DNA from 2 places in the Kitasatospora sp. NPDC015120 genome. Region 2 is predicted to be linked to the other one. Evidence: riboswitches for the same ligand, from Rfam matches in the RefSeq annotation. Region 2 holds a riboswitch; the other holds the start of a gene.

Region 1 (3,397 bases), on a different contig from region 2:
CACGGCAGCACCACCCCCAGCTGCGCCGCGGCCAGCGCGCGCAGCGCGTACGCGAAGAAGCCGAGGACGGCCGCCTCGAAGACGATGTACGCGAGCACCGCCAGCAGTCCCGAGGCCATCCCGACCACCCGGCCCAGCCCGTGCGAGATGTAGCCGTAAAAGGCTCCGGCCGCGGTGATGTGACGGGCCATCGCCACGTAGCCGACCGAGAAGACGGTGAGCACCAGGGTCGCGAAGACGTAGGCGGCGGGCGCTCCGGCGCCGTTGCCCTGGCCGATGACGATCGGGAGGTTGCCGGTCATCGCGGTGATCGGCGCCGCCGTGGCGACCGCCATGAACACCACGCCCGGCAGGCCGACCGAGTCCGCCTTCAGCCGCTCCACCCCGTCCCGCCGCCCCGCGCCCCCGGTCACGTCCCCGGTCGCGTCCCCGCGCTGGATGGCCATCCGGCCCCCTTCACCTGCCGTGGCTGCGCCGCCCGCCGGAGCGGACGGGCGTTGACAACCCGACAGCATCGGCGGGCGGCGTCCGGCCCGCAAAGCGGGGTGACCCGGTGTCGGCCCCGCCCGGTTGACGCGCTGTTCGACCGCGGCCCGGCCCGTTCGACCGGGAACGACGACGGCCGGCCCGGCTCGCGAGGGAGGTCTCGCGAACCGGGCCGGCCGGACGGGCGTGTCCCGCGCCCGTCGTTCCGCTGGAGGTGCGGTGCTCACCCGGTCGAGCGGTCACCCGACATGACCATCCCGGGGGAGCGGTCTCGCCCCGCACCCAGCGGTGGCGGAGGTGATCCGACCGGAGGGTCAGATCGCGACGCCGTGCGCCCGCAGGTAGGCGATCGGGTCGATGTCCGAGCCGTACTCCGAGCCGGTGCGGATCTCGAAGTGGAGGTGCGGGCCGGTCACGTTGCCGGTCGCGCCGGAGAGGCCGATCTGCTGGCCGACGGTGACGGTCTGGCCGATCTTCACGCCGATCGAGGACAGGTGCGCGTACTGGGCGTACTTGCCGTCGGCGAGCTTGATCTCGACCTCGTTGCCGTAGGCGCCGCCGTTGCCGGCCTTCACCACGGTGCCGTTCGCGACGGCGCGCAGCGGGGTGCCGGTGGAGGCGACGAAGTCGGCGCCGGTGTGGTGGCCGGAGGACCACATCGAGCCGGCCACGCCGTAGGCGGTGCCGAGCTTCGGGTTGGCCAGCGGGGCGACGTAGCCGGAGGTGGCGGCGACGACCGGGGTCGCGGTCACCGGGGCGACGGTGGTCTGCACGGCGGGCTTGACGGCCGGGGCGGCCGGCTTGGTCGCCGGGGCAGCCGGCTTGGCGGCCGGAGCGGCGGGCTTCGCGGCGGGCGCGGCCGGCTTCGCGGCCGGGGCAGCGGGCTTCGCGGCGGGCGCGGCCTGCTTGGCCGCCGGGGCGGCGGGCTTGGCGGCCGGGGCGGCCTTGGCGCCGAGCGCGAGCTTCTGGCCCGGGAAGATCAGGTTCGGGTTGGCGCCGACGACCGAGCGGTTGTGCTCGTACAGCGCCTGCCAGCCACCGGTGACGTTCTTGGCGGCGGCGATCTTCGACAGGGTGTCCCCGCCGACGACCTTGTAGCTCTCCTCGGCCGGGGCGGCGGCGGGAGCGGCGGCCGGGGCGGCCTGCGCGGCCTGGGCGGCGGCCGGAGCGGCGGGCTTGGCGGCCGGGACCTCGTGCGCCTGGGCGGAGACGGTGGTCACCAGCGGGAGGGCGAAGGCGGCACCGGTGACAGCGGTGGCGATGCCGATGCGGGCGGCGCGGGGCAGGGCGGTACGACGAGCCTGTGCGGGCATGGAAAATGTCCTCTCCGACGCCTGCGAGGTGAGCTGTCGGGTTCGGGCTGGAGTTGCCCGGCCGCAAAGGCGGCTTCACCCCTAGCCGGACCGCGAATTCGGGTCCGGCGACTTACCTGTGGGTCCCCCGCTCCTGCCGTACAGAGTTCGGTGCGTACCACCGGGCAGCGGCAGGACTAGGCGTTCCACCCGGTGGCCACCCGGGCTGACGCCGGGCGGTCGCTGAACTAAAACTCATCCGTTCGGGTGAAGCAATGTCGATCTCTACGGCCCGGGACCAAAGTCCGTCCCACCGTGACGCTGCGCAGAAAAGGCATGCACAGTACGCACACAATCCATTTACCGCGCGCACGTGATCCACCACCCTGCGCCCACGCCGGAACCAGTGCGTACACGATCACTCACGGAAAGGGGATCCCCCCGACACACCCCCGGTGACCCTTGTCACGTGGGCCCCACCGGACCGACCATGGGCCGTGGCCACCTCCGAGGCCGGCACCCTGCGGTTGGGCACCGCGCAGGGTCGCTGGGTACTACTGGCGACGGTGCTCGGCTCCAGCATGGCGATGCTCGACGGGACCGTCGTGAACGTCGCGCTGCCCAGGATCGGCGCCGACCTCGGCGCTCAACTCGACGCCCTGCAATGGACGCTCAACGCCTATCTGCTGACCCTCGCGGGCCTGATCCTGCTCGGCGGCGCCCTCGGCGACCGCTACGGCCGGCGCCGGGTCTTCCTGCTCGGCGTGGTCTGGTTCGCCGCCGCCTCCGCGGCCTGCGCCGCCGCGCCCACCGTCGAGGTGCTGATCGTCGCGCGCGCCGTCCAGGGCGTCGGCGGCGCACTGCTCACCCCGGGCTCGCTGGCGATGCTCCAGGCCGTCTTCCACCCGGAGGACCGCTCGGCGGCGGTCGGCCTCTGGTCCGGCCTCGGCGGGGTCTCGGCGGCGGTCGGCCCGCTGCTCGGCGGCTGGCTGGTGGACGGCCCGGGCTGGCGCTGGATCTTCCTGCTGAACCTGCCGCTGGCGGCCGTGGTGGTGGCGGTGTCCGCCCGGCACGTGCCGGAGAGCCGCGACGAGTCCGCGACCGGCCGCTTCGACGTGCTCGGCGCGGTGCTGGCCGCCCTGGCGCTGGGCGCCGTCACCTATGCGCTGACCGCCGCCGGGAAGGGCCTGTCCCCCGCGGTCTGGGTCACCGGGGCGGCGGGCCTGCTGCTCGGCGCGGCCTTCGTGGCGGTCGAGCGCCGCACCCCGGAGCCGATGCTGCCGCTGGGGCTGTTCTCGTCCCGGCTGTTCACCGCCGTCAACCTGGTCACCCTCGCCGTCTACGCGGCGTTCAGCGGCGTCTTCTTCCTCCTGGTGGTGCAGTTGCAGATCGTCTCCGGGTTCTCCCCGCTGGTCTCCGGACTGGCCCTGGTGCCGATCACCGTGATCATGCTGGTGCTGTCCGCCCGGGCGGGCCGGCTCGGCAAGCGGATCGGCCCGCGGCTGCCGCTGACCGTCGGCCCGCTGCTCTGCGCGGCGGGCGTCCTGCTGATGCTGCGGATCGGCCCCGGCGCCTCGTACTGGGCGGACGTGCTGCCCGCCGTCGCCGTGATGGGCAGC
Region 2 (3,397 bases):
GGGCGGTGCCGAAGTCCAGCCGGTCGGTGCCGCGGGTGGCCCGCTGCTCCGCCTCGCGGGCGTCCTGGGCGGCGAGCCGGGCGCGTTCGGCGGAGCCGAGGCTGTTGAGCAGCCGCTGCGCCGCGGCGAGCCGCTGCTGGATCTGCTGCTTGCTCTCGGCCAGCGCCTTGCGGGTCTGCTCCAGCTCGGCCAGCTTGGCGGTGGTCTCGGCCCGGCGCTGGTCGAGCACCCGCTGACGGCCCCGCAGCTCGTGCAGGGCCTCGTTCTGCCGCTCGGCGCTCTGGTCGAGGGCCCGGGCGCGGGAGAGGTAGGCCTCCGGGTCGGTGGAGAGCATCAGCTGGACGGTCCGGGTCATCCCGCCGCCGCGGTACTCGGCGCCGGCCACGGTGGCGAGTTCGCCGCGCAGCCGGTTGAGCTCGTCCTGGGAGACGGCGATCTGCTGCTGCAGCGTGCCGGTCTCGTGCTGGAGCCGCTGCTGGGCCTCCTGGGCGGCGTTGTAGCGCTCGGAGGCCTGCTCGGCCTCGTCGTAGAGCTGCTCCACCTGGGCCTTGACGTCCTTGCGGTCGGCCGGGGCGTCCGGCGGGCCGGGCACGGCCCGGGCACTGCCGCCGGCCGTCACGCCCAACGCGGTGGCGGCCGCCGCGGTGAGCACCAGCGCCCGGGCGAGCACGTGCGCACCTGACAGCGGGGAACGGCGGTGCACGGCCATGCGACGTCGGCTCCGATCCTGGCCCGGCCCGCCGCCGCACCGGGGCGGGCGGCTGTCGAAGCGGGCGTCCGGTGGCAGACGTTAGCGAGTCGGGGCAACCGATTCCAAACCCCTCCGAACCCGAATATTCGGACACTCGTCGGACGTCAGATCGGTTCGCGGACCGAGCGTCCCGGCGGGCCGGGGAATGCCGCGGGCCCGGTCCCCCCGTGCGGGGGAACCGGGCCCGGCGGAGCCTGCCGACCGTGGGTCAGAGGCGCACGATGGTGTTGACCGGCATGTTGGACGCGGCCTCGTAGCGGACCGACGCGCCCGGCTTCGGGGCGTGGATGACCTGGCCGCCGCCGACGTAGATGCCCACGTGGTGGCGGTCGCCGTAGAAGATCACCAGGTCGCCGGGCTGGGCCTTGGAGATGTCCGAGCCGATCTGGGTGCCGGCGGTGGCCTGCGCCTGCGAGGTGCGCGGCAGCGACACGCCCGCCTGGGCGTACGCCCAGCCGGTGAGGCCCGAGCAGTCGAAGGAGTTCGGGCCGGTGGCGCCGTACACGTACGGGGAGCCGAGCTTGCTCTCCGCGGCGGCGATCGCGGCGGCGGCGCGCGAGCTGTTGGCGGCGGGCGCCGCCGGGGCGGCCGGCTTGGCGGCGGCCGGGGCCTGGGCCGGGGCCGGGGCCGGGGCGGCCGTGGACGGCGCGCTCGGGTTGCTGCGGTTGGCGTCGCGGGAGGCGCGCTCGGCGTCGGCCTTCTCCTTGGCGGCCTTGGCGGCCTCGGCCTTGGCGGCGTCCGCCTTGGCCTTGGCCTCGGCGGCGGCCTTCTCCTCGGCCGCGCGCAGGGCCTGGCGCTCCTGCTCGGTGAGCGTGTTGAGCAGGTCCTGGGCCTTCTGCAGCTTGCCCTGGACGTCCTCCTTGGAGGACTTCAGCTGCTGGGTGGTGGCCTCCAGCTCGGCGAGCTTGGCCTGGGTCTCGGTGCGGTCCTGGTCGAGCCTGCGCTGCTGCTCCTGGAGCTCCTTCAGCGCGCCGGACTGCGTGGAACCGGCCTGGTTCAGGGCGTCGGCCTGGCTGAGGAAGTTGTCCGGGCTGGCGGAGAGCATCAGCTGGACGGTCTGCGAGATGCCGCCCGTGCGGTACTGCTCACCGGCGATCTCGGCGAGGCCGCCCTGCGCCTCGGTGACCGAGGCCTGCTGACGGGCCACCTTGTCCTGCAGCTCGGCGACCTGCTTCTGCAGCTCCTGCTGCTTGGCCTGGGCGCCGTTGTACTTCTCGGTGGCGACCTCGGCCTGCTCGTTGAGCTGGTCGACCTGCTCCTTGACCTGGTCCTTGGTCGGCGTCGGGTCGGCGTGGGCGCCGGACTGCGCGGAGAGGGCGACGGCAGCGGCGGCGACACCGGTCAGGATCGAGACACGGGCGCGGCCGGCGGGCTTGGGACGACGATGGGACGCCACGAAGGCGGACTCCTTCTTCCTCATCCGCCTACCGGGTGAGCTGACGGGTTCGGGCGGAAGCGTGCCCTACGACGCCTCACCCGCCGCTCGCGCGGCCGGCCTGGCGCCGATTCACCCCAGAGGAACGTGGTTCCCCGGCTCCGCTCCACAGCGGACCCCCGACTGCTGGGCCCTCACTCGGAGGGATGACCCGAAGGCCCCCTCCCGCTGCTTCACGAACTCGGCGGCGAACCCCGCCGCCACCCAGGCTGGGTGATCGACTGTGCGTGGTTCGAGGCACGACCCTAGTAACAGATCCGTGATCCGTTCAAATCCTTGTCAGAAAAAAGTCGGAAGAATACCCAAGTTCCCTTGTGAAAATGACGGAACGTGATCACACCCCCACGTCGGGCTGATCATTCCCCGTCAGCCGGTCGAATGCGCGGCCGAAACGTCAGCGCCACCCCCGAGTGGAGGTGGCGCTGATCACAGGAGCCGGGACGGGCCACCCGGGCGTGTCGTGGCGACCCGTCAGACCGGCCGGCCGTCAGACCCGGCGGATCGTGTTGATCTTCATGGCGTCGGCCTTCATCACCTTCACCACGTCACCGGTGCGCGGCGCGTGCACCACCATGCCGTTGCCGATGTACATGCCGACGTGGCTGCGGTCGTCGCGGTAGATGACCAGGTCGCCCGGCTGGGCCTCGGCCAGGGAGGGCACCCGGGTGCCGTAGTTGCCCTGGGCCTGCGAGGTGCGCGGCAGCGAGACGCCGGCCTTGCCGTACGCCCAGACCATCAGGCCGGAGCAGTCGAAGGTGTTCGGGCCGGAATCGCCCCAGCCGTAGGGCGAGCCCTGCTTGCTCATCGCGAGGGCGACCGCGGAGCCCGCCTTGCCGCTCGCCTGCGGCAGGCTGCCCAGGTCGGTGCGCTCCGAGCCGCGGGAGGCGCGGTCGGCCTGCTGCTGGGCCGCCTTCAGGGCCGCGCGGTCGGCGGCGCTGAGCGAGTTCAGCAGCTCCTGGGCCTCCCGGAGCTTCTTGTTGACCTCGGCCTTGGTCTGGTTCAGGTCCTTGGTGGTGCTGTCCAGCGAGGCCAGCACGGCGGCGGCCTCGGCCTTCTGCTGGTCGAGCCGGCGCTGCTGGTCCTGCAGGCCCTTGAGCGCCTCGGCCTGGCTGGAGCTGGCCTGCTGGACGCTGGAGGCCTTGTCCAGGTAGCCGGACGGGTCGGAGGTGAGCATCAGCTGCACGGACGGGTCGATGCCGCCGGTGCGGTAC

Evidence for each region. A riboswitch is a leader RNA that binds a small molecule or an ion and turns the genes downstream of it on or off. The one in region 2 is predicted to bind cyclic di-AMP.
Region 1: another riboswitch for cyclic di-AMP. It lies ahead of ACF1AK_RS32500 (peptidoglycan DD-metalloendopeptidase family protein); the one in region 2 lies ahead of ACF1AK_RS01420 (NlpC/P60 family protein).

The regions. Positions count from the first base shown of each region.
Region 1 covers NZ_JBIBVJ010000025.1:37,526-40,922, reverse strand. The annotation lists gene ACF1AK_RS32505 (APC family permease) at 1-446, opposite strand, end outside; gene ACF1AK_RS32500 (peptidoglycan DD-metalloendopeptidase family protein) at 801-1,799, opposite strand; cyclic di-AMP (ydaO/yuaA leader) riboswitch at 1,803-1,962, opposite strand; gene ACF1AK_RS32495 (MFS transporter) at 2,276-3,397, shown strand, end outside.
Region 2 covers NZ_JBIBVJ010000001.1:325,882-329,278, forward strand. The annotation lists gene ACF1AK_RS01415 (NlpC/P60 family protein) at 1-709, opposite strand, end outside; gene ACF1AK_RS01420 (NlpC/P60 family protein) at 960-2,147, opposite strand; cyclic di-AMP (ydaO/yuaA leader) riboswitch at 2,158-2,310, opposite strand; gene ACF1AK_RS01425 (NlpC/P60 family protein) at 2,674-3,397, opposite strand, start outside.